Regions from separate parts of the Parashewanella sp. 2210YD4-3 genome, predicted to be linked through region 2. Evidence: predicted binding sites of a transcription regulator. Region 2 holds the regulator's gene; each other region holds the start of a gene.
The links. The regulator LexA, encoded in region 2, represses DNA repair genes until DNA is damaged. The targets are predictions, from matches to a motif close to TACTGTATNNNNATACAGTA.
Positions count from the first base shown of each region.

Region 1: AC1EU0_RS09220 (YebG family protein) is a predicted target of LexA. The motif match lies at 5,465-5,484, and genes of this name have one in related genera.
Region 3: AC1EU0_RS07305 (DNA polymerase II) is a predicted target of LexA. The motif match lies at 4,806-4,825, and genes of this name have one in related genera.

Region 1 covers NZ_JBWQOG010000005.1:63,134-73,673, forward strand. The annotation lists gene pepN (aminopeptidase N) at 1-1,567, opposite strand, end outside; gene prc (carboxy terminal-processing peptidase) at 1,700-3,745, opposite strand; gene proQ (RNA chaperone ProQ) at 3,770-4,438, opposite strand; gene AC1EU0_RS09215 (GAF domain-containing protein) at 4,686-5,144, opposite strand; gene AC1EU0_RS09220 (YebG family protein) at 5,179-5,454, opposite strand; gene AC1EU0_RS09225 (paraquat-inducible protein A) at 5,614-6,252, shown strand; gene AC1EU0_RS09230 (paraquat-inducible protein A) at 6,239-6,901, shown strand; gene AC1EU0_RS09235 (MlaD family protein) at 6,870-9,485, shown strand; gene AC1EU0_RS09240 (diacylglycerol kinase) at 9,595-9,957, opposite strand; gene rsmF (16S rRNA (cytosine(1407)-C(5))-methyltransferase RsmF) at 10,112-10,540, shown strand, end outside.
Region 2 covers NZ_JBWQOG010000017.1:33,079-43,618, reverse strand. The annotation lists gene plsB (glycerol-3-phosphate 1-O-acyltransferase PlsB) at 1-1,888, opposite strand, end outside; gene AC1EU0_RS18645 (hypothetical protein) at 2,117-5,719, shown strand; gene AC1EU0_RS18640 (hypothetical protein) at 5,726-7,318, opposite strand; gene AC1EU0_RS18635 (hypothetical protein) at 7,466-7,840, opposite strand; gene lexA (transcriptional repressor LexA) at 8,082-8,699, shown strand; gene AC1EU0_RS18625 (cell division inhibitor SulA) at 8,696-9,169, shown strand; partial or broken gene coxB (cytochrome c oxidase subunit II) at 9,782-10,540, shown strand, end outside.
Region 3 covers NZ_JBWQOG010000004.1:22,181-32,720, reverse strand. The annotation lists gene AC1EU0_RS07330 (hypothetical protein) at 1-18, shown strand, start outside; gene AC1EU0_RS07325 (histone deacetylase family protein) at 35-949, opposite strand; gene AC1EU0_RS07320 (primosomal replication protein) at 959-1,621, opposite strand; gene AC1EU0_RS07315 (sulfite exporter TauE/SafE family protein) at 1,618-2,385, opposite strand; gene dinG (ATP-dependent DNA helicase DinG) at 2,386-4,458, opposite strand; gene AC1EU0_RS07305 (DNA polymerase II) at 4,880-7,231, shown strand; gene AC1EU0_RS07300 (porin) at 7,419-8,594, shown strand; gene AC1EU0_RS07295 (TonB-dependent receptor domain-containing protein) at 8,942-10,540, shown strand, end outside.

The DNA.
Region 1 (10,540 bases), on a different contig from region 2:
AATCTTGCAAAAGAGATACTACAGGTTTTTGAGTTAATCCATCAAAAGTAAACGTCTGTTGCCGTTCAGTGAAATTCAATACTTTTGAGGTAATACTCTTCCCATCTACGTCTAATAACTCAACATCAAACGGAATATGCATTGGTAAATCATTATTACCCGTAATCTCAGGACGAGACTGAGTTAAGGTTAATTGATAGCGGCCGTCTTCAAAGTTTTCCGAAACGGCAACACTTGGCGTACCCGCTTGGCTATACCATAAACGGAATTGCTGAAGCTCAACACCAGAAGCATCTTCCATTGCAGAAACGAAGTCATCGCAAGTTACTGCTTGACCATCATGACGCTCAAAATATAGTTTCATGCCTGCTTGGAAGTTCTTTTCTCCAAGTAAGGTGTGCATCATGCGGATCACTTCAGCACCTTTGTTGTACACAGTTACCGTATAGAAGTTGTTCATTTCAATAACAGATTCTGGTCGTATAGGGTGAGCCATTGGGCCAGCATCTTCCGCAAACTGATGATTACGAATAACTTGAATGGCTTGGATACGATTAACAGGGCGAGAACCAACATCAGAGCTAAACTCTTGATCACGGAAAACTGTCAAGCCTTCTTTTAAGCTCAACTGGAACCAGTCACGGCAAGTAACACGGTTTCCTGTCCAATTGTGGAAATACTCATGGCCAATTACAGACTCGATACCATGATAATCATCATCGGTGGCACTTTCTTTATCAGCTAACACATACTTGGTATTGAAAACGTTCAGCCCTTTGTTTTCCATTGCGCCCATGTTGAAAAAATCAACAGCAACAATCATGTAAATGTCTAAATCGTATTCGAGATCAAATCGCTCTTCATCCCATTTCATGGATTTTTGAAGCGATGCCATAGCATGGTGAGCTTTATGCAGGTTGCCTTTATCAACGAATACTTGAAGCTTTACATCACGGCCTGAGCGAGTAGTAAACTGATCTTCGAGTAAATCAAAATCACCCGCCACTAATGCAAAAAGATAACTTGGTTTTGGGAATGGATCTTGCCAAGTCGCATAATGACGACCGTTTTCAGCATCACCTCTTGAAATTAGGTTACCGTTACTTAATAAAAATGGAAATTCAGTTTTATCAGCTTCGACTCTAACATCAAATTTGGCCAGAACATCAGGACGATCAAGATAATAGGTAATACGACGGAAACCTTCAGCCTCACATTGAGTACAATATGCGCCATCAGACATATATAAACCTTCGAGCGCTGTATTTTCAGCTGGTTTAATATGGGTAATGATTTCAAGTTCAAAGTTATCTAGATCTGCTTGAATGTATAGCTGTTTATCTTTAACTTGGTGAGAAGCAGGCTGACCATTTACTTTAACACTGATTAATTCTAAATCCTCGCCGACTAGCACTAATTCCGTTGCTTGTTTTGATTGTCTTTCGACCTGACTTATGGCAACCACTTCTGTGGTTGGGATATTCAACTGAAAGTCTAACGATAAGTGATTTATTGTAAAATCTGATTCTTGATAATCTTTTAGGTACTTAGCCTGAAGTTCTGACATGACTACCCTCTTTGTGTTTAATGTTATTTGAAGTTCACGAGTATACGTGAACCTAATTATTGTTGATGATTTGATTCGATTAAATCCAAAAAACGCGCCGAAGCGCGTTTTTGAACAGTTAGAACATTGGACTTATGGCTTTTTTAAGTCATCGACCAAATCAAGTGTGATATCTGCTGTTTGCTCAAGAAGCACATCTGGCAATTCATCTTTTTCATCTAACTTAGCTAATTCGTCTAAATCTTTGACTGGCTTTTTACCTTGCGCAACACGTCTTTCGTTGGCACGTTTTAAAGCCTTAGCATCATCTTCCTTTTGCTGAGCTTCACGCTCAGACTCAACAAGAGAAACACTCTTTTCATCACGATGTTTACGAAACTCAGCAATATCTTGACGGATATATTCGAACTCGACATTACCCTTGATACGCTGTTGATATTTACCTTTTAAATCTTCTATGATTTTAGGGGTAATATCATTCACCTTGTTATAATTAGCAACAGGTACTTGATCCCAAGGTAACGCATTATCTTCTTTCGATTCACCGTATTCACCTGGCTTTAAGGCACTTGGGTACATAATATCAGGTGTCACACCTTTCAATTGAGTGCTGCCACCATTGATACGGTAAAATTTAGCAATAGTATATTGTACGTGACCAATCGGCTTTTGATACATATCGTAGATACGAGATAATCCACGATGTTGCTGCACCGTACCTTTACCGAAGCTAGATTCACCCACAATTAAAGCACGACCATAATCTTGAAGCGCCGCTGCAAAAATTTCAGATGCTGAAGCACTGTTACGATTGATAAGTACTGTCAGAGGGCCATCATATAAAGTCACACCATCATTATCACGGTTCTCAACGACTTTGCCATTTGCATAACGAACCTGTACAACGGGTCCCATTTCGATAAACAAGCCCGTTAATAAGGTAGCTTCAGTTAGAGCACCACCGCCATTATCACGTAGGTCGATAATGATGCCTTCAATTTTTTCTTTCTTGAGCTTAGCGATTTCTTTCGCAACATCACGAGAAAGATTCATATAAAAACCTGGGATAGTGATAACACCAACCTTACGATTTTTAAATTGAGGAGCATCACCTTTAATAACTTTAGAGCTGGCTGCGCGATCTTCTAAACGAATTTTGTCCCGAGTAATAGTCACTTCGATAGGCTTTGCGTTAGATCCTGCTTTTTTCTGTAAGATTTGCAGGGTAACTTTACTACCCTTAGGGCCTTTGATCTTGTCGACAACGTCATCTAGACGCCAACCGATCACATCAATAATCTTTTCACCGTCTTGACCAACACCAATGATTTTGTCACCGTCAGCCAGCTTGCCGCTCTTAGATGCAGGTCCACCTTTTACCAAGCTTCGAATCACAGTGTAATCATCGTCTTGTTGTAATACAGCTCCAATGCCCTCAAGACTTAAATTCATTTCTTGCTGAAAACGCTCAGCGTTTCTTGGAGAAAGGTAGCTGGTATGAGGCTCGACAGTTCGTGCAAATGCGTTCATTAGCATTTGGAATACGTCTTCACTATTGGTTTGTGAGAGACGTTTTAATGCATTGTTATAACGCTTTGTTAAAACCTTAACAATTTCTGGCCACTTTTTGTCAGTCATCGACAAATTTAGCGCATCGAATTTTACTCTTTCACGCCAAAGTTCATGAATCTCGCTTTCGGTCTTAGGCCAAGGAGCATCTTCACGATCAAATACATATTTATCGTTGGTTTTTTCGAAGTTAAAAGGTTTTTTTACATCAAGCAAGGATAAAGCATAAACTAAGGCATCATAGCGACGTTCTTGTGTAACGTCGTACATTTTATAAGCTTCGCTTAAATCTCCGCTTTTCAACATGTCATCAAAGTTGTCTTGGTATTGCTGAAAACCATCAACATCTTTCTGGGTTAACACATTACGACGAGAATCTAGGTACGATAAGTAGCGATCGAAAACTTTATCTGAAAAAGCATCATTGAGTACAAAATGATGATAATGAGAGCGAAGGAACAAATCCGTTATTCGCTTGCTCGCCACTTTATGCTGGGGTTCTTGCTTTAACTGAGGTAACTCGTTGAGTTGAATTTTAGGAGTTGTTGCTCCAACATTAAATCCGACCAACAGGGCGGCCAACGTCATGGCCAGTTTAATTTTCCGCATCAACAAGTTACTCCTTTGTTTCTGTTACAGCAAAATATGTTCGGCTTTCACTTTCACCGTTAAACCACTGTCAAGATGAACAGTCACATCATCTTTATTTATGTCAGAAATGGTTCCCTTAACTGGAGACTTCCCTAACTTAACATTGACACGTTGTTCTTTTGCAAGTTGACTAAGTTCAGCCTGAACTAAGTTAACCGCTGGTTCTGCTTTTTTATTTGGACGGCTCGATTTAGATTGAACTTGTTTTAAGTTACGATCTTTTCTCGGACGTTTAGTATTATTTCTAGGACCTGCTTTTTTGTCTGCGCTATCACCGCCCTGCTCTGCAGCTTTAGCTTCACGTTGTTTGCGTCTTTCTTTCGCACGCTCTTGGCTTTCTTTAAGCGTCTTTTGCGCATGCTCAATGTGCTGCTCTTCTAACTCACCACAAGCATTTCCATCAAGGTCAACGCGAACTGCACCTTGCTTAATGCTTTTTAGGTAACGCCAGCTACTGGTATAGCGACGTAAAGCAACTCTTAATTGAGTCTTACTGATTTTTGACTCTTCCGCCAGTTTTTCAGCTAAATCTTGAAATAAACCAATTTTTAATGGCTTTGCTTCACCTTCAGCGATAAAACACTGAGGAAAAGTCTCGTATAAATAAGCCAAAATGGCATTTGTGTCGGTCAACTTATCTGTTGATTCCATTATAACTTCCACGTTTACAAGGACATTAGCCGCATATTATCTATGTAAATCGGCCTAGGTCGTTTATCTTAAAGCTTACTGTTCAATAAACTTTATGATTATATTTCAGATCATTAGCTGTAATCATAAAGCATAAAACTGTTATTCATTTGCCTTGGCTAACTTTTGAGAACTACCCAAGCAAGCCGCCTATTATAAGGTGCATCTGAACAATTGCGACCATGATTTATTAAATTGCGAATATTTTTTATTCGAATAGGCAAGATTCTAGGCTTTTTAACAATAACTCTAGGCCTTTTTGGTCTTCTTCATCGAAACGAGAAAATATCGGACTATCAATATCTAATACTCCTACTACCTCATTTCCTTTTCTAAAAGGAATAACAATTTCGGAATTACTGGCAGAATCACAAGCGATATGACCTTCAAATTGATGAACGTCAGCAATACGTTGCGTAACATTTTCCGCAGCTGCTGTACCGCAAACACCTCGCCCAAGTGGAATTCTTACGCACGCAACTTTTCCTTGAAAAGGGCCTAATACTAATTGCTCATTTTCTATTAGGTAAAAACCAACCCAATTGATCGTTTCAAGGTGTTCGTTTAATAATGCTGAGAAGTTCGCCATAGCTGCGACTTGGTTGGTCTCACCTTCAAACAAAGCTAATACTTGTCGATTCAGGATGTCATAAAACTCTGATTTCATACTTATCTCTACTGATTTTATCTACTAATTGATATTACGCCGCTTTTTTCTTTTCGGCTTTTTTCACAGGCGACTTTGTTGCTGCAACGCCTTTAAGCAGAGATAGTAAATCATCTTTATTAGAAGCTAAATAGTAAGCCATATCTTCGAAGGATTTTTCTTCCATCTCAATTTTGGAATTTTCTAGAAAAGGCACAAGACTGTCGGCTATATCCAACATTTTATCGTATGCATCAGCTTCTTTTTTTGTCGTAAACGTCATTTTTTCAACACCTTCTCTAATCACCACAAACTGAGTAATTACGGCCATGATTTCCTCACACTGTATTTATAAACAGTAATAGAGTCGCAAAACCTTGAGATTATTGCAACCTTTGATAAAAAAGTTGTTACGATTTACTTACTCCCTATTTAGAAATCTTTGTTATTATTAAGCCATTGGAATTTACTGTTAGTTGGATAATTACAGGTGAGCGACTCTGATACGCCTAAGCTGCAATCTATAATTTTGTGTAACTCTTGCGATGTTGCAGTCAACCGCCATGCCCTGCCTGCCAATGTTAGAGCCCTTTGCCCTCGCTGCCATAGTGCCCTATACGCCAAACCGTTTTGCACTATAAATGGTGTCTTAGCGTTATGCATTACCGCGCTGCTTTTATATATTCCTGCTAATTTTTACCCCGTTCTTGAGCTTCATTTTTTTGGCAGCATCAGGACTTCAACTGTATGGGAAGGTGCATACTCTGTTATCAATCAAGGCTATTATATTGTCGGGATTGCAGTGGCATTGGGTGCGATTGTAGCGCCAGCAGCATTATTGGTTTCAATACTGTTGCAAGTTTTGATAGTTAAACATGGTCTTCATAAGCCCATAATGCGGAAGTATTTTCGCTCTATATTAAAAAAACACCTATTTATTAAGCAATTTTCAATGCCTGAGATCTATGTTATCAGCATGTTTGTCACCGCTTTTAATTTGGGAGATTTTGCAGATATTTATATGGGTGTCGGCACTTTTTGCTATGTGATGCTATTTGTCCTAATGTTATTTTTACAGCGTGAATACAATATTGATTACATGTGGGAGCAATTACATGAATCCCAATAAGCCGTCTTATCATGAAATGGCACAAGGTAATCATTTAAACTTATTGAGCTGTCCAAAATGTAAAATGGTTTGCCCAGACGAGCTTGAACACTGCCCTCGTTGTGACAGCGAATTAGCCATACGTGATGAATCCAGCTTACAAAAATCTTGGGCTTTTTTGATAACAGCAGCAATTCTACTGATCCCAGCCAACATCTATCCTATTAGTATCATTACTAAGCAAGGTAGAGAAACTCACGATACTATTTTCTCTGGGATTTTACACACCATTCACCTTGGTATGATTCCTATTGCAATCATTCTTTTTATTGCAAGTATTCTTGTTCCTTGGTTAAAAATTATTGGCTTAGCGACTTATTTATCTGCAATCAGTTTTAACTTACCTTTATCAAAACGCTTTTTGATGAAAGGATTTCATATTATTGAATGGATTGGCCGTTGGTCTATGCTTGATTTGTGCGTTATATCGCTCACTGTAGCACTGGTTAATATGGGTCAACTCTTAGACGCAAAGCCAGGGATCGCAGCCACCCCTTTCGCCTTGGTGATTTTATTCACTCAATTAGCTGCAAAAGTATTGGATACACGACTCCTTTGGGATCGAATGGAAAACAAGCATGACTCAAACAGAACCACCAAAAATAGTTAAAAAGAAATTATTCTCACCAGTCTGGCTTCTGCCTGCTGTTGCTTTATTACTTGGCGCTTGGCTTATAGTAAAAGGCATCAAGGATGCAGGTGAAGAAATCACAATTCACTTCCCAACGGCTACTGGAATTCAGATTGGTAAGACACTCGTTAACTACCAAGGCGTTAATGTTGGTCACGTCACTGACATCGCCATTGATGAACAACGAAAAGGCGTCATCGTAACGGTAAATATGAATTACCGAGGTCAACCTTTCCTGAAAGACAAAACCCAATTTTGGCTGGTTAGCCCTAAAGCAAGCATCACCAAAATCGAAGGCTTAGATACCTTATTCTCGGGTAATTATATTGCTTTAAAGCCAGGTAATGGAGCCAAACGAACTGATTTTGAAGCTGTGCCTGAAGCACCACCACAAATGCCTGCAAGTGAAGGTATGCTATTAACCCTTTACGCTGAAGATTTAGGCTCTATCGATATCGGTGCACATATCTTCTATCGTCAGATCCCCGTCGGAAAAGTAGTGAGTTACCGATTGGATAATGCAGATAGAGTATCAATCAGCGTATTTATTCAAAAACGGTTCACCGATTTAATTAAACAAGATTCAAAATTTTGGAATATCTCAGGACTAAAACTTGATGCGTCACTGGCTGGTATAAAACTTGAAGCAGAAAGCCTTGCGTCACTGATTGAAGGTGGTATTACTTTCAGCTCGCCTAAAGATAGCTCTTTAGCTGAATCTGGTCATATATACAATTTATTTGATTCAAAAGAAGAAGCTCTTGGAGGAAAGTCCTTCACTTTAACGAGTGATGATTCTCATGGTTTAAGTAAGGGCAGCATGATTGTTTATCGTGGTGTAGCAATTGGCCAAATTAGTGACAAAAAAATTACTAACAAAGGTGTTGAGCTAGGTGCTCGTATTAAATATCAATATGCGAATCTACTTACTGCAAGTGCTAAATTTTGGCTAGCTGGTGCAGATTTATCCCTTTCCGAATTTAAACATCCTGAGCGTTTAATAACAGGCCCTGTTGTCGAGTTTTTCCCTGGAACAGGACCTAGTAAACTAAGATACCCTTTATTAACTTCTACGCCTGAAATAGCAAAGCAAAAAAGCATCAAGATTGAAATAGTAAGCTCTCAGAACTTTGGATTGAAAGAAAATGCAGCGATAAAATATCGTAATGTGAAAATAGGCAAAGTATCTTCTGTAAGCCTTAGCAAAAACTTTCAGCAGGTAAATATTTCTGCTGAAATTTATCCTGAATTCAAACCACTACTCAAGTCTGGGCATTATTTTGTACCTCAATCTGCCCTTGAGGTAAAAGCATCACTCGACAATGTTTCAGTAAAAACTTCTGACTTACCCTCAGCCATTTCAGGATCCATTAATTTAGAAACAGATTTAAAAAGCTCAAATAAGTTCGTAAGTCAATTTAACCTTTTCGCTTCTCAGGAAGAAGCTCAAAAAGCAGCTAATAAACACCAGTATCGATATATCACTCTTGATAGCTCCGATGCTGCAGATTTGCAGTCTGGCTCTCCGATATATTATAAAAAAATGCAAATCGGTTTTGTTGAAAATGTGCGTTGGACAAAGCAAAACGATCAGTTTGACATTAAATTGGCGATTCAGAAGAAGTTCAATAGCTTAATCAATAGCAAAACAGTTTTTTGGAGGAATAGTGCTTTGTCAGTTGATGCTAACCTTTCTGGCATAAAGCTCGATGTAGCACCACTTCAAGGTGCTCTAAAAGGTAGTATAAGTCTAGGATTAGCAGAGCGTGCTTCAAAACTTAAACGCAAGCCTCTTTATGCCAACAAAGAGTTGGCAATGGCGCAAGCAACTCCAATTGAAATAATATTTCGAACGGGTACAAGACTTGCCAAAGGTGCGGCAATTAAGTACCAAAATCACCCTATAGGTTCAGTGGAGGCCGTTCGTCTCAATGAAGACTTAAACACCATTACTGCTACAGCTTTCCTCTATTCTAGATTCGCAAAACAGTTCAAACGTAAAGATACTAAATACTATATTGTTGATGCTCAAATTTCTCTGGCAGGCATTAAATCACCAGAAACGTTAATCTCTGGCGCCTATGTAAGTGCTGTTCCTGGGCAATCAAGTCAATCGACCCATTTATTTAGTGGTGAGCTCTCTAAGGAAGCTTTGTCTTTAACTCCAAAGGGCGCTGCTGCTATCGTATTAGTTAAATCACAGCTTGGTTCAATTCAAGTTGGCACTGGAATCTATTTTAGAGGTATAAAAATAGGCAAAGTTGATAGTTATCAATTGGCTGTGGATGGCAACCATGTTCGTATCAAAGCTCACATTAACGCTAAATATCGTCAATTTATAAATACATCTAGCCGTTTTTGGGAACAGTCGGGGATTAAAATTGACGCAGGGCTTTTTTCTGGAGTTCACCTCAGTACAGGCTCATTTGAAAATATTCTAGCAGGTGGTATTTCAGTGGCTACAGAGCAATTAACTACCGCAGATAATGCATTAGCAGAAAGTGAATCTTTTAGATTATATCCAGAGTCAAGATCAAGTTGGTTAAAGTGGCAATTTAAGTAATTTGAGTTTGGCGGCCTTTAGATTGAACAGTTTGTAATCTTCAAGTATTTCAAACTGTTCATCTTAGTAGACATTATTTATGTAATAGTTAACTTTTCCATTTTCTAATTCAAAAAATCACATTTATCCAACAAAAAATCGCGATGACAAAGCTAATCATCACAGCTAAAGATCCCAAATCTTTTGCAAGTCCAGACAAATCATGATGCTCATAACCTATTCTATCAACGACAGATTCAATGGCGGTGTTAACGATTTCGGCAAACAACACAAACAATAAGGATGACCACAAAATCAAGCGCTCTCCCCATGACACATTAAGGGTAAAGGTCAATGTAAATAAAACTACGGCTAAAATTAACTCTTGTCTAAACGCAGCTTCATTTCTAGCTAACCAAATTAAAGCTCGAAGTGAATTTCCGAATGCAAGATAAATGCGCCTAATACCTTTAGGTTTTTTTGAATAATCCATTACAGTACCTTATCTGGCTAATTTCGAGAGTGAATGCCAATAACTAAAAAATAATAGCTTAAGACTAGAAAAATATTAAATAAATTAGGTTATCGTTATCGCTACCTGATAATTAGTTCATGGTATAATTTTGCTTTTAACACGGCTTTGACAAATGAATAAAATCAGCGAAAATTTCATCGAACACATTCGCCAACAGCTTCCCTGCCATTTATCTCTCGATGAGTTCCTTGCTTTCAACAATAAACCTCTGAGGCTTTCTGTACGTGTTAATACTTTAAAAATTACTGTTTCTGATTTTCATGATTTAATGTTAAACAAAGGATGGTGCTTAACATCTATTCCGTGGTGTGAAGAAGGATTTTGGCTCACAACCCCACCGCACCAAGACATTGGAAATAGTATCGAACACTTGCAAGGGCTATTTTATATTCAAGAGGCAAGCTCAATGTTACCTCCTACTGCCTTATTTGATTCAGGTTCGAACTTTGACAGTGTGCTCGATATGGCTGCAGCACCTGGCTCCAAGACAACACAGATTGCTGCACTAATGAATAATCAGGGGCTCTTGATTGCTAATGAA
Region 2 (10,540 bases):
TGCAGTTAGCAATTAATGCTGGCAACACAAACAGATGAACAATGTTGTTGCGATAATAGGTCATTTCGCGTGCTTGAGTTTCATCAAGTGATACGATGTCACCGTATTTATCCGGCTCTATGGTGAATTTTTCAAGCTCTAACGCTTGTTCAAGTAAGGTGTCTTCATTGCCTTCTGGCGCAGAGGTAAACTCGGAATACGGCACCGCTTTAAGCAGTTTCAGGTACAGAGCAAGCTGACGCTTAAGACTGGCCTTATCTAATGATTTTTGCTCAGATGACAATAAAATCAAACTCACCAAGGTCACAGAGCTGACCGCAGCTGCGCCATTGATGTTGCTCATGACTTTGGTGGCTAGCGTATTGACCGCTGGTGTTAACCATTGCGGTTTCTGATTCGGATCTTCCGCCATCTTCTGACGCCAGTTGGGATCAATGTCATTAAGGTGTTGCTGAACTTGAATGGGCTCACCAAAATTCACATAACCTTGACCAAAGTTACCCAACTTACGAATAGCACCAAACACTTGCCATACTGATTCTTTTTGTTTTTTCTTACCGCTCAGTTCTTTATGATACGTTGACACTTCCATTACGTGATCATACCCCAGATACACAGGCACTAATGTCACTGGACGTTTTGAACCACGCAAGACACTGTTCACCGTCATGGCGAGCATCCCTGTTTTCGGATTCAGCAATCGACCGGTACGTGAACGTCCGCCTTCGGTGAAGTATTCAACGCTGTAGCCTTTATCAAACAGTTGATCTAAATAAGCCCGGAAAACGGCGGTATACAGTTTGTTGCCATTAAAGCTGCGACGAATAAAGAAAGCCCCACCTTTACGGAACATAGGGCCTGCTGGCCAGAAATTGAGGTTAATACCTGCGGCAATATGCGGTGGCACCATTCCTTCGTAATACAAAATGTACGACAGCAAAAGGTAATCCATATGACTGCGATGACACGGCACATACACGATTTCATGACCATCATGATGCAGCTGGCGCACTGACTCCGCCCCTCTGATATTAATGCCTTTGTAAAGCTTATTCCAAAGCCATGTTAGTAGACGCTCACAAACCCTAACTAAGCTATCAGAATAGGCAGCAGCGATTTCATCCAGATACTCTTCAGCACGAACTTTCGCTTGTTCATGGGAGATTTTTTTACTTTTTGCTTCTTCGTCAATTGCATTCTGAATCGGCTCTGACGCTAACAATTGATTAAACAAGGCTTGACGCTTAGGAAGAGTAGGCCCCGTCATTACTTTGCGTTGACGGCCAAAGTGAACGCGAGCCACACGAGCGAGCTTATGAGCAATTCGCTCATCAGTGCCGTGCTCATCCGCCATATAACGTAGTGAAACGGCATTGGAAAATTGAATGAAGTTATGACGCCCTAAAAATAAGATCATCAAACATTTACGCAACCACGTCGGAGTTTCTCGCTCCAGCACCGCCGCCTTCATGGTGTCATCTTCTTTGCCGGGCGTACGTCCCCAATACAAACTCACAGGCATCAATTGAATATCTAACTGCGGATCTTGATGATGCCACTCAAGTAGCTTGCTGAAATTATTCAAATACTCTTGATCGTTTTGGTTTGAGCCAAATAGTGGCTTAGCCCCTTGTAAGCACACGACTCGAGAAACGGATTGCCCATTGATGCTTATCGGCTCATAAGGATCGGGTAGACCGTATTTAGCGGTGATTTCATTTAATGCGGCAAAGTCACTGACAGATTCCGTTTTCATGACATAAACCAAAGGCTTATCCGCCTTAATATTTAAATCCGAAAATGGCTCTTGCGGTACGACGATAGTATGAACGAACCACTTTTGAATAAAACGCAAGGATTTAAAAAACCAGGAATCATGTTTGGGCATAGGAGCTTAACGTCTAAATCTCATTTTGAATATGCTCTTTAGAATACCAAGATATTGCTGTCAGGATAAGTAATTGTTTTATTCAACAAGATAAATCATGGCGATAAGCATAGACAACGCTATAACCAGATACTCCTACCTGACTCAGTGAACAAAAATTAACCAGACATTTATTTCCCCAAAATGAAAACTTCGTCAATACGTGGATAATGTCGGGTTCGGATCCGTATGCAGTCTATTATGATAACCGTTGAGCCTACACAGCAACATCTTATCCATGTCAGTGATGATTACCATGCCACTAACGAAGTACTGTCTGAATCTAGCCCAGAAGTACTGTTTAGGGTCACCGAGACAGGTAAAGCAATTAAGTATCCAAATGTTGAGTATTTCCAACAAACTGACTGTTATGTCGCATTTAGAAGTAGAGACAGTTTTGACGATTTTTGCCGTTCATATTCTGAAGACATTCACAAACTCAATAGCCTCATTCAGCACTTTTTCGATGACCCAGACTGCACGAACAAACTCAAACAAGTTGATACCTTTAGGTGTAACTTATTTGTAAAAGCTGATGACGCAAAAATAATTGACCACTCAGCTTCCTATTATCGCCGCTACCTATACGGCGAAGCGAGGCTAGAGTTTCATCGGGTCGTCAACTTAATTGAACATTCACCACTGAAACCTTCTGAACAAAAAGCAATCATTGGTGATATGACGGATGGGATAGACACGTGTACAGGAGGCGCTCAGTCTCGAATTGCAACGGCTTTCCGCAAGCTTCACAACTCCTATTTGGGAGCTAATGGGGCGTTAAAAAACCTATGTTTTGCAATAGCCCAAGCTGATGCAATGCGATTTTTTCAGATTACAGCTTCCCGTAGAAATGTGGGTAACACATACGAAATACATATCGTCAATCACTTGCTAAAAAGTGTTGATGCTATGTTTGCCATAGAAGAGCCTATGGATGGAAGTGGTGAAAACTATAAATCGAAGTTTCGAGAAAGCGATTACACAGAGTTTAGTCACCAGGTAAGCCGATTACTTACGGCTTCTAACATTATTACGACCATTTGCAATCAGCATTTTGACAGGCTGATGAATATATTAGAGACGAATGGACTGATATCAGACACGGATTCTGTAGTGGAATTGGCGAAAATCGATGGAGAGATACTAGAACAAATCAATCTATTAGTATTAGAGCCAATCAATACGTTTTTACTTAGCAACATAACATTTCTCGAACTGCTAAATTCTGACGGCACCTCAGACGGAATATGTTTCGAGCCATTGACTTGTTATTGGATAGGGATTATTCAAAGGCAATATAGAAGCCACTTTAATCCTATTGGCGAAAAAGTATGCACCTTGGTTTCCACTACCAATGAAGATGAAGAACAACATGTCCCTTCGCACTATCCTGAAGTAAAACAAGCATGGGGCAACTTCTTTTGGGTAGAGCATAATGGTGAAGCGAAAGGATTAACGGTATACCAAATTATGCTGTTAGCGGAAAAAGAATCGAACAAAACCATCTTAACCGGCTATTTAGATGCGCTCGAAATAAACTCACTTGAAGAAGCCTTACAGTGCCTAAAATTATTGGCGTCCAATCAACATTCAATACTCATTCAACAGGCCCGTTGCCATAAATTGGTTCAATTCCGAGTATTTTATTTTTTCAATGAGGTCATCAATGCTGAATTTGAGCGTTGGCAACAGGCTTCAAGCCAAGCTCAAGACCAAAAAGATGTTATAGATTACAATCAATTGATGCCTTGGCAACACCTATCAACGTCGGAATTTGAAGCAATCCATACAAACTCAGAATTTCTGTGTGAAGTCTGCATCATTATTGAGCAAGCCAGAAGGGGGCTCTTTATCACCCCAATGCAAGTGCTTCATTTATACCAACTTGGGAAGTTAGAACTCATATTACAAAACAATTGCCAACTCACACCCAAGACGGTAGAGCATATTTTCAACCTATTAATTACTCAACGTGACAGTCAATCTATTGGTAAACTTTATGCCTTTGTTCATGCTAGAGGCCCATCATCACATGCCGAATTACAAGCCACTTGGTGCCCGAGCAAATTATTAGATAAAGCCGTTAGAGTCGATGATTTTCAGTTCACCACTGATACGCTTCAATTATTCCCAACTAATGTAACTAAATGGGCATTGAACAAAGAAACCGAAAAAGGCTCGCTAATGCATTACTGCATGCTCACTAACTACCTTAATGCATTTAATGCACTGCTGGCTTCTGAGCTTATAGAGCTAAACCGGATGACTTCCAAAGGTACCTTGTTACAAACAGCGCTAAGTAATCGCAAGTACATACCTTTTTTAAAGGCATTGTTAACACAAGACCCTCTTAATTTATTTTTCCCTTTATCCAACAAAGGTAAATGCAACTTTGATATCGCTTTAGATGATGAAACCCAAACCTTGTTAACCACTGCATTAACTCAGCGATTAAAACAGGCTAAGTCTGATGGTACTTTATTTGGTAAAAAAGTAACCGAACTCCCAAGTAGCAACCCAAAGCCAGAAGAAAATTGGGAGGGTAGCTGGGTAAAAGTTGATGTCAACGGTGAACTAGATGTCTTACATGAAATCATCCAGCGTTCATTAGGTTTTGAATCTACCGAAGAGTTAGTCAGTGAGATCCATAAGCATCGAGCCATTCACTGGCAATCAGCTCCGGCATACCTTAAAAATTTGGCTTGGAGTGTTCGCTACTCTGATTGGATAGCCAATCCCGAAAGCACGTTCGAGCGAACTCGGGACTTTATGCAACGACTGCCTAATATTCATAAATCTGAACTGGCTGACTGGCTTGAATTCGCTCAACTATTGAACGTAAAGAGTTTGAAAGCCGCCATCATTATTAACTACGTCAATCAAAACCAAGATGACGAGACTGTGAACAGAGAGCTCGAGTGGCTTTTTGGTCAAGCCGCTTTAATTCCAATTGAAAGTTTTGATCGCACTTATTCCGAAAAACGGCACTGCCTATTATTGGTTAAAGCCATAAAAGCCGGAGCAGTACCATTAGTTAAGCAAAGGATCGTTCGACAGGTCACAGACCGTCCTCTTAACCGCCCTTTGCTTGTGAAAGATAATTCGACAGGCACCCCGTCGACCTCAATTCCTCTGATCTATGCCATCAACACCGAGCAACTTGAAGTCGCGATACAAATCGCCGAGCTCGACCCTAGGCAAGTCTCTCTATTTTGCCCTCGCACGTATGGCAACGCGCTCCAATTAGCGGCGTATAAGTGTAATTCACCACAGCTTATCCGAGCTATGCTTCCTTACTGTAAAATTAATCAATTAGACTCTGATGGAAACTCAGCATTAAGTTTGGCTTTGCTGGCAAGCAACATCGAAAATGTAGAACAATTGCTAACACACAAAAATATTGATTTGTTTTGCCGTTCAAAAAGCGGGCGCCTAATTTACCAAATGGTACAAGTACTCGTCACTAAGAACACCCTCGACCATGCCATTGTATTAACGAGCGGGCACAGCCAGTACACAGTAAAAGCAGTGGATATAGAGAGAGCGCTTATTCCTTTAAAAGCTCAGCGTTTTGATTTTGTCGACAAGCTTTTCAACGATTACCCCTTTGTGTGTGATCACCTTAATGAGTTTAATCTTATGCTGGCCAAATGTGATTACCATTCACTACAAGCCTTGGTTTACAGCCTCTCTAATGGATTTCGCTTTTACAATGAAGAACTAAAACAGGGAGCGATCAGGATTTTGCAAGCACACGTTGCGGTTAGATACCAAAAAGAGATCGTTTTTTAACGGCTATTAATTAACTGGCTTATTCAAAAACTTCGCTGCGTATTGAATGCCATGCTCACTTCGCAGTTCTGGAATGCTGGCCAATTGCGAAAACAATTCTTTCCAAGTCATTTTTTCATTTTGAGTAAACAACCGCTCAAATAACCACATCATCACCTGCTCATCAAAATCAAAGTACTCATCCCCAAAAATAGCATCATCAACGGCTATTCCGAAGTGCTCAGCGATGTCAAAAAAATAAGGATGGAGCTCAGTCAGCAAGTTTATCGGCTTCCATTTACCTACTTTCAAGCATGTTACATTCCTGTATTTGACTTGTTCATGGCCTTCAACTTTTGTAACACCATCACAATTGGCATCTTCATGCTCTGCTAGATACTCAGTAATCTTAAAGTAGTGTTCCAGCACCATGATCTTAAAAGTGCCTCTTAAAGAAGGAATGGCATCAAGATGAGTAAAAAGCTGCAGCCAATTTAACGGTTCTTTATTCTCAAAATATTCAATCATGAGATAGGGTAATCGATTAAATTCAAAATCAGCACGAGTACCATTATCTGTAGCTTCACGCTGTAAGTCCAAAAATTCTCTTGATGAAAACCCTAGCGAAACCGCTAAGCTCACACAATGCGGCATAATGACATGTGACAATTTCAGGCCATCCGGTTCTATCTGAACAAAATTAGGCACGACTGGTCGCTGAGAAAAATGAATATCAGGTAACTCCTTCCAATGTTCTGGTAGCTTAACGCCATAACGCCTTGCAATACGATGAAATTCTGGCTCAAACTCCATACTCGGAATGCTACTCAGTAGATCAAAAAACATTTGATGAGTCACTAAGTTGTGCCTAAAAAATGCTCTCAGCATAAAGCTAACCGTATGCCATTCACAGTCACCATATCGTTGTTGATATTCAAATATTTGTTGTTCAGTGATACCAAGCAGATTTGCCAATTGATGACGATGAGGAATCAATAACTGGCAAAAATCAAACCCTTCAAAGTTGTTTTTGTTTCCGCTACCAATTCCAGTACTTATTCCCCAAGTATATTCATGGGCGTAAGTAGCACGATAAGCACGGTTTAATCGAATTCGCAGTTGAGAGTTTTGCTGCTTTTCAAGAGCCTTAGCCACAATGGCTTCTTTGCTGAACCCATGAAACAACCGTAGAAAAAAAGGCGGTTTTTTATTAGTAGAAACAATGTATATATGCCCTTTTGTAGTGAGTCTAAAACTAAGAGAAGATTCAACGCCTTTTTCAACAAGACCTACTCGCCAAGGGTGATATTTCCCTGAATCAATTTCCGGGGTATCATCCAATATTAATATTGCAGAGCAATACACTTTCACTTTGAACTCAGTAGACTTACCTGCCAATTTTCGAAAAAAGCCTTTTATCCCTGTTACTCGAACATCAAAAATATCTGCAACGGTGTCTGGCGCATTGGGGATACAAGCATAGTGCTGACCTGAGATTGGCGTTAACTTCGCATTTGAATCAACATCTCGGGATTTTGCATGAGCCACACCACTTTTACTCATGGCTTGCGCATAACTTGGAGGAGGGTCACTTTGATTTTGAGATCTTATCGCTTCCATTGGCAATTCTATAAAAGTAAAAGTCTCATTATATAAATTAAAAGCTGAACACTGACTTAATTTAGGTAAACTCCCCAAAGGCAAATGTTAGAGGATAGTGCCAATTAGACCGTTGATTAACCCCAGTCAATCCAATGCGGTAACTTATTATTTTTCTTCACTCCCTTTTGCTTCTCGCCAGCAACAAAACAAGCAAAAGTAATCACAAGCTTTAGTTTCTAAGCAGGAACAAAGCAGCCAACATGGGCAACACATGTCTTTATCTCTTGTTATCTTATGTGGTTCAACACTCATAAATTTAGCAAGCAACATACGTAGCCTCATAGGCTCATGCTGAATAAGCTCTCTATGCTCATCAGGATCAATATAAGACTCCTTGATTTGAGAGAGAGACTCTGGATTACATTGATACTTCCGTTCACCATTAGATAAGCCCTGTGGCAGTGAAGCGCTACCGGCTACACCTACACTGCCATAACCAACTTGCTGTGGAGGAAAAATATCTGGATGTACTGCTGCCATTGGATGTGACTCGCTAAAATAAAACTCAGTATAAAATCCAATCACTTACTAAACGAGTGAATCATTGTTAATCTCTTGTCCTTCATTTTCTAACTGTGCCTTATAGCTGTAGGCTTTTATGGCGAAGTTTAATTTCAAACTTATGGCACTCAACAATTCAAGATAAATTTGGTTAACTCTTGCGCTATATAGATTACTGTATATAATACCAGTAACACTGTATGAACAAACAGGTATTGCGATGAGACCTCTAACGCCAAGACAAGCCGAAATTTTAGAATTGATCAAAAGCAATATTTCAGAAACGGGCATGCCTCCAACCCGCGCTGAAATTGCTCGTCGTTTAGGTTTTCGTAGCGCCAATGCTGCTGAAGAACACTTAAAAGCATTAGCCAAAAAAGGCTACATTGAGATCATGCCCGGTACCTCCCGTGGCATTCGTTTAACTCAAGAAGTGACAGCTCAAGAAACGGGTCTACCGTTAATTGGCCAAGTTGCCGCTGGCGCACCTATTCTCGCTCAAGAACATGTTGAACAACATTATCAAGTCGATGCTCACTTATTTAAGCCTTCCGCCGACTTTTTACTGCGTGTTCGTGGTGACAGTATGAAAAATATAGGCATCTTAGAAGGTGATTTGTTAGCGGTACATAAGCAGCAACAAGCCAATAATGGTCAAGTGGTGGTAGCACGGCTTGAAGACGAAGTCACCGTTAAACGTTTTGAGCAAAAAGGAAATGTGGTTTATCTACATGCTGAAAATGAAGACTACGCCCCAATTGAAGTCGATTTAAGCTACGAACAATGTGAAATTGAGGGGTTAGCTGTTGGTGTGATACGCAATGGAGAATGGTTATGAGTATGCAAACAATAGGAGCGCAACACCACCCAGGACTTTGGCAAAGTGACAATGTTTGGCAACCTCAAGCCATTAACACTGTGCAAACACAGTCTTATGGATTGACGGAACTGCAAACGCTAAGTCCACAGTTGGCTCAACTGAGCCATCAAGGGCGATGGATAGTATTAATCAATCCCCCAAGCAACAATTTCAAAACCATTTTGGCTAAAGCAGGAATTGCCATCGACAAAGTTTTGTTAGTCCACACTAAAGATGAAGTTGAAACTTTATGGGCAATGGAAAAAGCATTGACCTCTGGCACCAGCAGTGCCGCCATTTGCTGGACATCCAGCCTAGATATGAAAGACAAACGTCGCTTGCAATTAATCACTAAAAGCGCACGTGCGATGGGCATTATTTTTGAAACAGAAACTGAAGTCCCAACGACAACAATTAAAACATCATCTATAGCGGCTCACACTCACTAACTTTTCTGTAGTACTTGAGGCTCGCTTCAATTATTACGGCATCGGTCTGTAGTCAATGACCTTTGCCTAAGACATCACGTCTCTTTTTTATAATCTACCGATGAAGAGCTTTCATGGCTTCACTTCTCATCACCACTACAATTCGGTTTTTCACCTTTTGCCGTTCCCATTAAATAAAAATATCAAAAACCTTAACTTGATCAATCGGTAAGCACCAAGTATGGTAATCTCAATAATAAATTAACAATTTATTATCATGTGCAAAAAGTTTAATTAAAAGAAAGACATAAAAACCTAGCAAAATTCAATAAGGATGCTTTCCTTAAAGTAAGGCAGAAAACTCATTCTGCTGCATAGGTTGAAATGTCCCAGTGAAAAAGCTGTCGTACTATTTGATTCGCTGTTAAGCGCCAAAGTGGAAACACAAAAGCCGTATAAAGTAGCATTACCATTGTCGTACCGTAACAGACACGCCATACCGTCTCACCTCGGAGTTATTGGAACTTAAACCACTACGCTCTTAGATATCAACAAGCTTTTGGGAACCGGAGAGTTCGCATAGGGCTAAGGGATACTGTGTAACTCTTCTTTGTTTAACAAAGGAGACGTCAAGTGAAGCGAGTGTTGTATTGTTTATTGGCCGCACTAATGGTGCCGCCTGTTTGGGCCGAATCGATGCGCCTAAACATGACTCAGGGCGTGACGGGGATAAGCCAAGAAGTTTATCACCTGCACATGACTATTTTTTACATCTGCTGTGTTATTGGGGTGATTGTCTTTGGTGTGATGCTCTACGCCATGATCAAACATCGTAAATCTAAGGGCGCCGTTGCGGCCAATTTTCATGAAAGCACCAAAGTCGAAATCTTATGGACCATTATTCCATTTGTGATTTTGATTGCTATGGCCATTCCTGCAACCAAAACCTTATTGGCGATGGAAGATTCAAGTAATTCTGATCTCACCATTAAGATCACCGGTTCACAATGGAAGTGGCATTACGATTATTTTGATAAAGGCGTAGGCTTTTACAGTGTCCTTGCCACTCCAAGAGATCAAATCGAAAACAAGCAAGCCAAGCAAGAACACTACTTACTTGAAGTCGACAAGCCATTAGTTCTCCCCACCGACCGTAAAATTCGTTTTTTAATGACCTCAGACGATGTGATCCACTCATGGTGGATGCCTGCGTTTGCGGTGAAAAAAGATGCCATTCCCGGCTTTATCAATGAAGCTTGGGCAAGAATCGATAAACCCGGCACTTATCGTGGTCAATGTACCGAGCTTTGCGGTAAGGATCATGGCTTTATGCCTATTGTTGTTAAAGCCGTTGAAGGTGCTGAGTTTGATACTTGGCTGACGTCACAAAAG
Region 3 (10,540 bases), on a different contig from region 2:
GGTAAAAAGCATACATAATGCCCCAATAACATTTTTATAAAGTAGAAGCGCACAATTTTGTAGCTTGCTCAATAAGATGTAAATGCCGCTTTATCAATGCTTGCTTATCTCGACTATAGCCACCGCCAATTACCGCTGCTACAGGAATGCCATGTTGACCTGCTGTAGTGAATACTAACTCATCTCTTTTGGCTATACCTTTATCGCAAATGTTCAGATAGCCCAAATCATCATTTTGATGGATATCAACGCCAGCGTCATACAAAATAAGATCAGGCCGGTGAAGTCTGATAAGTAAACTTAATGTTTCCTCCACAGTTGTTAGATACTCATTACTTGAGGTGCCTTTTTCAAGTTCAATATCATAGTTAGATTGCGCTTTTATAGCGGGAAAATTCTTTGCACAATGCAAGGAGCAAGTAATGATTTTTTCGTTATCTTGCGCCATTGTTGCTGTGCCGTCTCCTTGATGTACATCACAATCAAAGATAAGTACTTTGTCTATATTTGGCTCAGTTAAGGCTTGAGTGGCAGCATAAATCAAATCATTGAACACACAAAAGCCACTACCGAAGTTGTAATGAGCATGATGATAACCTCCCGTAAGATGTATCGCTTTGCCATGCTTAATGGCTAATTTGGCTGTTAGGGCTGTTCCTGCAAGAGAGTGGCGACTTCGAATCATCAGTTTTTCACTCCAAGGAAAGCCGATACGCCTCATGGCTTTTGGATCTATAGTATTTGTGAATAACTGGTCGACATAATCAGGACAGTGAATGGTTTTAATATCGTCAATGTTTACTGGTGTTGGCGAGTGAAATTGCGTGGGCACTGCTAACTTATTATCAAGCAAATGCCGATAAATATCTCTGTATTTGCTGGTGGGGAAACGGTGATTATTAGGTAAATCCAAGTCGGAATATGAAGAGTGATAAATCAGGGGGAGCATAATAAAAAATTAGTAACCTTTTTTAGCATTCGGTCGTTCAAATAGCGCAATGCGTTCTTCAATGTAGCTAATGGCTTGACGGCACTTACCTAAGCGCTTTTGTGTTTCTAAAATTTCGTGCTGTAATTTGAGCTTTTCTCTGCTTGAACATGTCGACAATTGTAAATTGAGCGCATGAATTTTTTGTTCAATTCGTGACGCCCAGTTTAGGTGTTTGTTTAGTTCATCATACAGTTTGTGAGAGTTTTGCATGACATTATTGGCAATCCACTCAAAGCCGCTGTTTTGATGTTCTCTTTGTTGCTTATTGATATATCTAGCTCTAGATGAAGCTTTAGTCTGACGAGCTGCTTTTAGGTTGATGTTTGTCGTCGCTAGAGCACGTTTTACCGCAGAAAATTGGTCGTGTATTTGCTGGCAACTTATCTCAATCGTTTCTTTATTTAAACCCACTCGAAGACGCTTTTCTAATTGCTGAATTTGGGAACGAATTTGTTGAATACAGGGCTGAAGTTTTGCTCCTGTCTGCAAGAAAAGTTGGGTGTTAAATCTGTCGGTATTTTGTAAAAGCTTACATTCGCCTTGAGCTAGTCTGGCATCATGTTGCAGTACTTCTTGCTCTAGTTTATCTAGTTGCTGTGCTAACTTGCTGATCAAAGCTAATGAATTCACAACCAATTGCTCCATGCTAGGTGAATGGACATGATGATGACAACACTGATAAATAGTGGCTTGATCAAAGTGGAACCAAACTGAATGGCAAAACGTGCACCTATAAATGAGCCAAGCATCATAAATAAGCCCATTGCTAGCCCAATGTCGTACATTACATCAGACTGTAGCATAAATACTACTAAGGCCGTGATATTACTCACTAATGTCATGGCTCTCGCAAGCCCACAGCAATTTAAAGTGGGAAGTGAATACAGTCTTGATACTGTAATTGTCCAAAAGGCACCAATTCCGGGGCCAGCAAAACCATCATAGCCTCCTAGAAAAAAACCGCTCAGCCATTGTTTGATTTTGTTGGGTGAAGTTTTAGGTGAAGCTTCGTTTTTACAACCAATCGCATTAGGGCTGAATAAGGTATAAAGTGCAACGGCGATAATGATGGCTGGCAGAATAAGTTCAAGCCAATAATTATTGATGGCCAGTACTAATAAACTCCCACACACAGCACCAATAAATGTCGCAATTGCAGTGTGATACCAAAGTGATGGAGTAAAAAACTGCTGCTTAAAGTAAGTCATTGCCGATGTGAACGAGCCAAAACAAGCGGCGAGCTTATTGGTGCCTAAAGCAACATGAGGCGGTAAGCCTACAGATAGTAAAGCTGGTATCGTTAGCAAGCCACCGCCACCAACGACTGCATCAATAAAACCTGCTGCAACACTTACGCCAGATAAAATCAGCCAATGACTGGTTTCTAATAACATTTACTCAATCACTCTACGAAAAGGTGGCAGCGCATCTAACAGTGATTTGCCATAGCGCTTGGTTAATAAGCGTTTGTCAAGAATGGTGACACGTCCATAATCTTGTTCTTTTCTTAATAGGCGACCACAACTTTGAATAAGCTTTCGAGAAGCATCGGGTACGGTTAACTGTAAAAACGGGTTACCACCTTTGAGCTTTATGTACTCAGCATGGGCTTGTTCAACAGGCGAAGTTGGTACTGCAAAAGGTAATTTGGTGACAATTAAATTAGTTAAGTAGTCGCCGGGTAAGTCTAGCCCTTCTGAGAAACTACCAGTACCAAAAATAATGCTGGGTTTGTTGTTATCACAGCGTTGTAAATGTTGCTTTAAAAGCTCTTGTCTTGGAGAAGAACCTTGGATCAATAGCGGTACTTTTAGTTTTGATTCTAATAGTTCACTGACTTTATCCATCTGCCAATAGGACGCAAATAAAACCAAAGTTGCGGTTTCGTCTTCTACCAGTTCTAAGATTTTATTGGCTAACTCTTGAGTAAAGTGATCATCAGTTGGTTCACATTCCATCTTAGGAATGTACAAAGTGGCATTGTTTTCATAATCAAAAGGCGATTGTAAAGCCAAGTAGCGGCTTCCATCATTTAAGGTTAAGCCAACTTGATGACAAAAATGATCGAACTTATTTAACGCGCGAAGCGTTGCACTACATAGCACAACCCCAGCGGCTTTTTGCCACAATAGGTTTTCAAGCATAAAGCCGACTTCAATAGGGGAAGCTTGTAGTAAGTAATCACCTTGTTTAGCGGATAGTAACTCAGCCCAGCGAGCAGATGGAGCACCTTTGGCTGAATCTTCCTTTGCCATGGCCCTCCAAAGCTTACTCACGCCTTCTAATCGCTGCATCATAAATCCAGTTTCGGTGAGTAAAGCTTCGGCTTGATGCTTTGGGATTTCGCCATCTTTTATTGCTTCGTTTAAAACGCTTTGTATCTTGGCAAATTGCTTAACGGCTGATTTTGACACAGTAGCTAAATTCTCGGCTGGTATTTTGAGTTGCTCAGGTATTTTTCCGTGTTCAAATCGCCAGCGAGATTCTTGGTTATTAAACAGCTTTAAATGAGTGTCAAAAAACTGTGCAATAAGTTTCGATCCTGACATCATCTCAGCAATGTGATCTTGTAAATTTTGCGCGGGTGAAATGACGGAATCACTTTTTATTTGATTTTGTAGCTTGGAAACCGTTTTCATCAACTTTTCTAGCCAATCGGCCGTTGCTTTTACGGTAGATTGCGCACTACTAAAATCACGGGCAACAGAGGGCAAGTGGTGTGCTTCGTCAATCACGTAATAGCTATCTTCTGGATCAGGCAATATTACGCCACCGCCAAGTTCAAGATCTGCAAACAGTAGGCTATGGTTAACGATCAGCACATCCCATGTATCCATTTCATCGCGTGCCGAATGGAACGGGCAAAGTCGGTGATTAGGCTGCATGCGATGACAAGAATGTTTATCAGAAGATATTTGTTGCCAAAGGTGATCAGGAATAGGGCGCTTTAAGGTGTCAATTTCACCGTTCCATTTTCCCTCATGGAAATCTTTTAATAACTGTCCAAGCAATTTGATTTGCGACTGATCAGGTTTAGTCTGCCACATCGCAACTTGACCACCAGACTCAGAGCCAATCATCATTTCTAGCTTTGACAAACACACATAACGTTGACGCCCTTTAACCAAGCCAAACTTAAAGCCTAACTCAGCTTGTTGGTGGAAAAATGGAATATCCTTATGAAGTAGTTGTTCTTGCAGAGCTACGGTTGCTGTTGCAATGATGACTTTCTTTTTTTGTTCTAAGGCTAGGGGGATTGTGCCCAATAAATAAGAAAGGGATTTACCTATTCCTGTTCCCGCCTCAACCACAACAATTCGGCGGTGCTTATCATATTCGCCGGCAAGGGTTTTAGATATTTCCGCTACCATGTAGTTTTGCTCACGACGAGATACAAAGTTCGGTAACGCGGCAGCAATGTCTTTGTATATAGCTCGAATACGAGTTTTAATTTTGGTTGTGAGCATAAGTAAGTAGCAGTATTGTCCGTTATTGGTTCAGCAGTTTCAGTTTTATCTAAAAACTACATTCCATTACTTGAAAAGTATATATAGCTAAATCAATATAAAATGACATTCTCAGAGCTTTCTGTGGGGGCACAATTTGAGGCGCATCAATGCAATAATGTAGATACCTTATAAATTGATGTAACAAAAAAGTGTGCCTCCACAGAAGCTCCTTACAGGCTGGTTTAAAAGAAATTTATTCTGCGTTAAATTGATTCAACGTAGAGCAACTATGTCCTCATCAATTTGCCTTGCCTAAATTTCTTTTAATTCCAGCTGAGTGCGTCATTTTATATTGATTTAGCTATAGCTGTATATATTAACAGGTTTAGTGCAAAATGCTTATTAGAATTTTTTGGTTTGCACTTTGGTGACCGTACAAATGCCCCAGCAAATTATCACAGGTAAAGTATTAACTCGTCGATTGAAAAATCACGATAAACAGAACTTTTTGGAATACTTTATAGCAACTGAGCAAGGCTGTGTTCAGGTCGATGTTGCTTCGGCTGATTGGGTTTGCTTTTGCCATCAAAGTGATTTGCTTGAACTAAAGAAAGTCGCATCTTCTGTTCATTTTCAGTCTCAAACTGTCGAGCTTAGAAGTTTCGCACTTCAACCTGTATGTGCACTGTATGTTAAGTCTAGCCGAGATATGACCTTGCTGAGGCGCATTGCAACTGAATATAACATTGCGTTATTTGAAGCGGATATTCGGCCCGAACATCGTTTTCTTATCGAGCGCTTTATTGCATTTGATGTCGACTTTGTTGGTCAATTTGAACCCTCAAATGATGATACGGCTAGATTTATTGCTGAAAAAGCAAGGAAAGCGATAGAGAAGACGGACGTTAAGTTAAAAAGCGTATCGCTGGATTTTGAATGTGCAATGGATGGTGAATTGTATTCAGTTGGACTTTATAGTGAAACGCATCAATCCATTTTTATGGTGGGGGAAGAAGTTGAAGGCAGCCCAGAATATTTACATTTTGTAGACGATGAGCGGCAGTTAATCTTCGCATTATTGGATTGGTTTACTGAGCATGACCCTGACATCATTATTGGTTGGGCTGTGGTGACATTCGACTTAAGCTTATTATATCGTCGAGCTAAGCTTCACGGTATCCCTCTCACATTAGGACGAAATCGCAGCCTGCTAACTTGGAAAGTCGAAAATAAGCATCGCCCAGAAACTTTGTCGCTACCCGGAAGAGTCGTTTTAGATGGTATTGACTGGCTAAAAGCGGCGTTTTATCAATTCGATAGTTTCTCTTTAGAGTTTGTATCTCAGCAATTGCTAGGAGAAGGCAAAGCAATAGATGAAGTAAAAAATCGTGGCAACCGAATTACTGAATTATTTCATCATGATAAGTTAGCACTGGCACACTACAACCTTACTGATTGTCGGTTAGTTTGGGAGATCTTCGAAAATACTCAGCTATGGCAATTTGCTATTGCCCGAAGTGAGTTAACAGGCTTAGAGCTTGGTCGAGTTGGGGCATCTGTTGCTGCATTTAATAATTTGTATCTCCCTCACTTACATCGTAACGGTTATGTTGCACCTCAGTTTCCAGCAAGTCAGGGCTTAGAGAGCCCCGGCGGATATGTGATGGATTCAGTTCCTGGTTTATATAAAAATGTGCTGGTTTTGGACTTTAAAAGCTTATATCCATCCATTATTCGCACTTTCTTAATCGATCCCAAAGGATTGATTGAAGGGCTGCAGGCTGAACCGAAAGATAAAGTGTCAGGTTTTTTAGGAGCCGAATTTCATCGACATAACTCCATTCTACCGAGTCTAATTGCCAACCTTGATGCGCAACGTGATTTAGCCAAAAAAGAGCAGAATCAACCACTATCTCAAGCCATCAAAATTATCATGAACTCAATGTATGGGGTGCTTGGCTCGACTGGCTGTGTTTTCCATGATGCAAAATTAGCAAGCTCAATCACCATGCGTGGTCATGAGATTATGAAGCAAACAAAAGTGTGGATAGAAGAGCTAGGTTACAAGGTGATATACGGGGACACCGACTCTACATTTGTCTGGATTGAAGATATTAACGCTAACTTTGCAGCGATAGGGAATGATTTAGTAAAAAACATAAACCATAAGTGGAAGAAAATACTACAGAAAGAATACGAACTTGACAGTTTTTTAGTGCTTGAGTTCGAAAAACATTATGAACAATTTTTCATGCCGACATTACGAGGTTCAGAGCAAGGAAGTAAAAAGCGATATGTGGGGCAATATAGAGATAAAAATAAGCAACTTACGCTGTCGTTTAAAGGCATGGAAAACGTCAGGCACGATTGGACTAAAGTCGCAAGAAGAATTCAATTCGAATTGTTTGAACGACTATTCACTAGAAAGCCATTGAGTCAATATTTGAGTGACCAATTAGTAAAGTTGAAAACAGGTGAGCTAGATAACGAGCTAATTTTTAAGAGAAAACTGACTCGGCCTCTGGTGGATTACACTGCTAAATCATCGCCTCATGTAAAAGTAGCCCAGCAACTGCTAGCGTTAACTGGAGATGAGAAATACAGTAAACGTGGCTGTAAAATCGAATACATCAATACATTATCAGGCTCAGAATCAATACATCATAAGACTGCACCTATCGATTATGATTACTACATTGAAAAACAAATCAAACCGATTGCAGAGCCCATTTTTGCAGTAACAAGCGAAAGTTTGGGGCAAGTGTTAAGTAATCAATTAAGCTTGATTTGAATCTTTCCTTAACTTAGGCCTTTAGGCAATAGTACTGTACTTAGCCAAACATAAATTAATGAAAATGGTGGTTTATATATACCGCATAATGCGTCATTTAAATTAATAAAGTTTAATTTCAATAACTTGGTGAGCCTATATGCTTTTGATATAAGAGCGAAACATTTAACTGTATAGGTCACAACATATGAAAAAATCCTTATTGGCAACTGCTGTAGCGGGTTTAATGCTATCGCCTGTTGTATTTGCTGCTCAGTTATATGATAACGGCAATACATCAATTACAGGCTCTGGAGCAATAGGCGCCGCAGTCGTAAACACTAACAGCAAAACTGAAGTTATTAATGGTGGTAGTAAAGTTCATCTCGATTTCGCACACAAGTTGCAAAATAATTGGAATGTCTTCGGCTCATACGAATGGGGCGTTAACCTAGCTGGCCAACCTGAACTTAAGGTCAACAATGATGCTTTAGTTTCAGATCAAGAAAGTGATTTTTTCTACAATCGTTTAGGTTTTGTCGGTATATCTCACCCGGTGTACGGTAGCTTAGCTATCGGTAAAATGTATGGTGCATGGTGGGATGTCGTTAAAGATACTGACAACGGTGCTATTTGGGATGGATTAGCAGCAGGAGCGTTAACTTATAAAGGTGATGGTGGTGTAAATGGTGTTGGCCGCAGTGATCAAACCATTCAGTATCGAAATACCTTTGGTAATCTTAGCATTGCGATTCAAGCTCAAGTTAAAGAAAACTCTTTCAGCATTGACCCTACTTCTGAAGATTCGCCATTTCCTACTCATGCTTTACCTGCGGAAATAACCTACAAAAATACCTACGGGATTGGCTTACGCTATCAAGTGGTTCCACAAGTGACTGTAACAGCAGGCTATAACCGAGGAAAATTCGATATTGATTATGGCGCAATCACCAATATCAAGAAACCAAATGATGCAGATAAAATCTATGGTGGCGGAATAGTATTCGGTGACTGGACTACTCCAGGTTTCTATGCCGCCGCAAATTATAATCAAACGACATTCCATGATGTTGATAACATCGGGCGCATGATCCCAAGCTCAAAAGGTGTTGAAGCCGCAGCATCGTATTTAATGGATAACGGCCTACGTTTTTATGTTCAGTACGATGTATTAAATGCAGGAGATGATTATAAACAAGCCTATGACGGTGACACCTTCAAACGTGCCAATGTCATCGGAAGTTTACAATATCAAATAGACCCTCAAACATTAGTTTACCTAGAAGGTCGGATTGATAAGAGTGACTTTAAAGGTTCACACCAAACAGCAATGACTGCATCAGATGATGATGGGGTTGGGGTTGGTATTAAGTATAGTTTTTGATAACTTGTAAAATAAGCATAACAAAATCTCAAAAAGCTGGAATCACCTTCCAGCTTTTCTATTTTAGGCTTGGATTTAAGTAAAAATTCAATAAATACAATCTTATAATCATATCTTGATTATCACCGTTATTTATCTTCTCGAATACAATGAAAAACATTTTGTTTCAAACCTGAAATATTTTAGCCAATAATGTTGCTTAAATGTTTCAAATGTGATTTTATTGCCTTATTCAACAAATTTATGTGACGTAAGTTGCAGTTTTAAGTTGAGTGAACTACCGAATGTGAAGCAATTCAAAAAAGGTAGAAAACTATAAAGACATAAAATGTCCAGGGAGATAAACAATGCTTAAAAACAATTTATTAGCTAAATCAGTGAAATTCGCACTGATTGGCGGTGCTGCTACTGCGGCACTTACTTCTACAGCAGTAGTTGCTGAGGAAGAAGGCGCAAAAGTTGAGCGTATTGAAGTAACAGGTTCACGCATTAAACGTGCAGACCTAGAGAAATCTAACCCAGTTACAGTCTTTACAAGTGAAGATATCGTTGCTTCCGGTGTATCAAATATTGGTGAGTTCCTAGCTAACGCTCCACAGGCGGATTTGTCTGGTTTATCACAATTAACAAACAACACTAACGCAAATGATGGCTCTCAAACCATTTCATTTAGAAATATGGGCTCACAGCGTACATTGACTCTTGTCGATGGTAAGCGTTTCCTTGCTCTTGGTGGTGGTCAAGTTGATATCTCACAAATTCCAGTGTCAATTGTAGAGCGTATCGATATTCTTGCTGATGGCGCGTCTGCTGTTTATGGTACCGATGCTATTGCTGGTGTAATTAATATCATCACTAAAAGTGGCTTTGAAGGTGCTTCAGTTCAAGTCGGTACGGGTGGCAATTTTAAAGGTGATGGAAAGCGCAAAGATTTTGGTTTCGCTCTCGGCACGACCACAGAGAAAACTTCGTTATTCTTGAATGTTAATAAAACGGAACAAGACCCTATTTTTGCTGGGGACCGTGAACTATCGAAGTACCCTCGTGCTTTCACGCCTAAGTCTAAAGGTAGTGCATTTGGTTTGTTTGGTATTTTCCGAACTGAAGATGGCTTTAGAACTTTAGACCCAGCAAAAGAAGGGCAAGGTTTAAGAACGAAAGACGATTTTGAAGCATTTGACTTTAAAAACGGTAAGCACAGATATAACTATGCCCCTACTAACTATCTTTTCTCACCTTCTGATCGTTTAAATATTTTTACAAAAGCGACACATGAGCTGACTGATGATATTCAAGCTTTCTTTATGGGTACTTTTAACCAACGTAAGTCTGTAACGCAAATTGCAGCTGTACCTATTGTAGCCGGTTTCTCTGGTCCTCAGTGGGAAATCCCATTTAGTAAAGACAGTGTATATAACCCATTTGGCGAAGATTTGAATTCTTGGGGTTTCCGTACATTACCAATCGGTCCTCGCACAAATATCCAAAACTACGATACCTATTTTGTAAATGGTGGATTCCAAGGCGAATTTGAGCTAGCGGATCGTTCATTCTCTTGGGATGTAGCATACTCTCGCGGTGAATCAACCCGTACATCTCGTGGTGAAAATTATGTAAACCTTGCGAACTTACGTAAAGCAGTGGGACCATCATTCATCGAAAACGGTATTGCAAAGTGTGGTACTAAAGATAATGTAATTGCTGGTTGTGTACCGCTAAACGTATTTAATGGTGAGACTGGTTTTACTAAAGAAATGGCCGACTATATTGGTTATAGCTTCGTGTCAAATGTTGAAACAGGCGTAACGAACTTTACTGCTAACCTTTCTGGTGAAGTGCTTGAGTTGCCAGCAGGTTGGTTAGGTGCTGCGGTTGGTTATGAAAGACGTTCTAACACGTTTTCTGATTCGCCTGATGCGCTGATTGCTTCTGGTTTAAGTTCAACA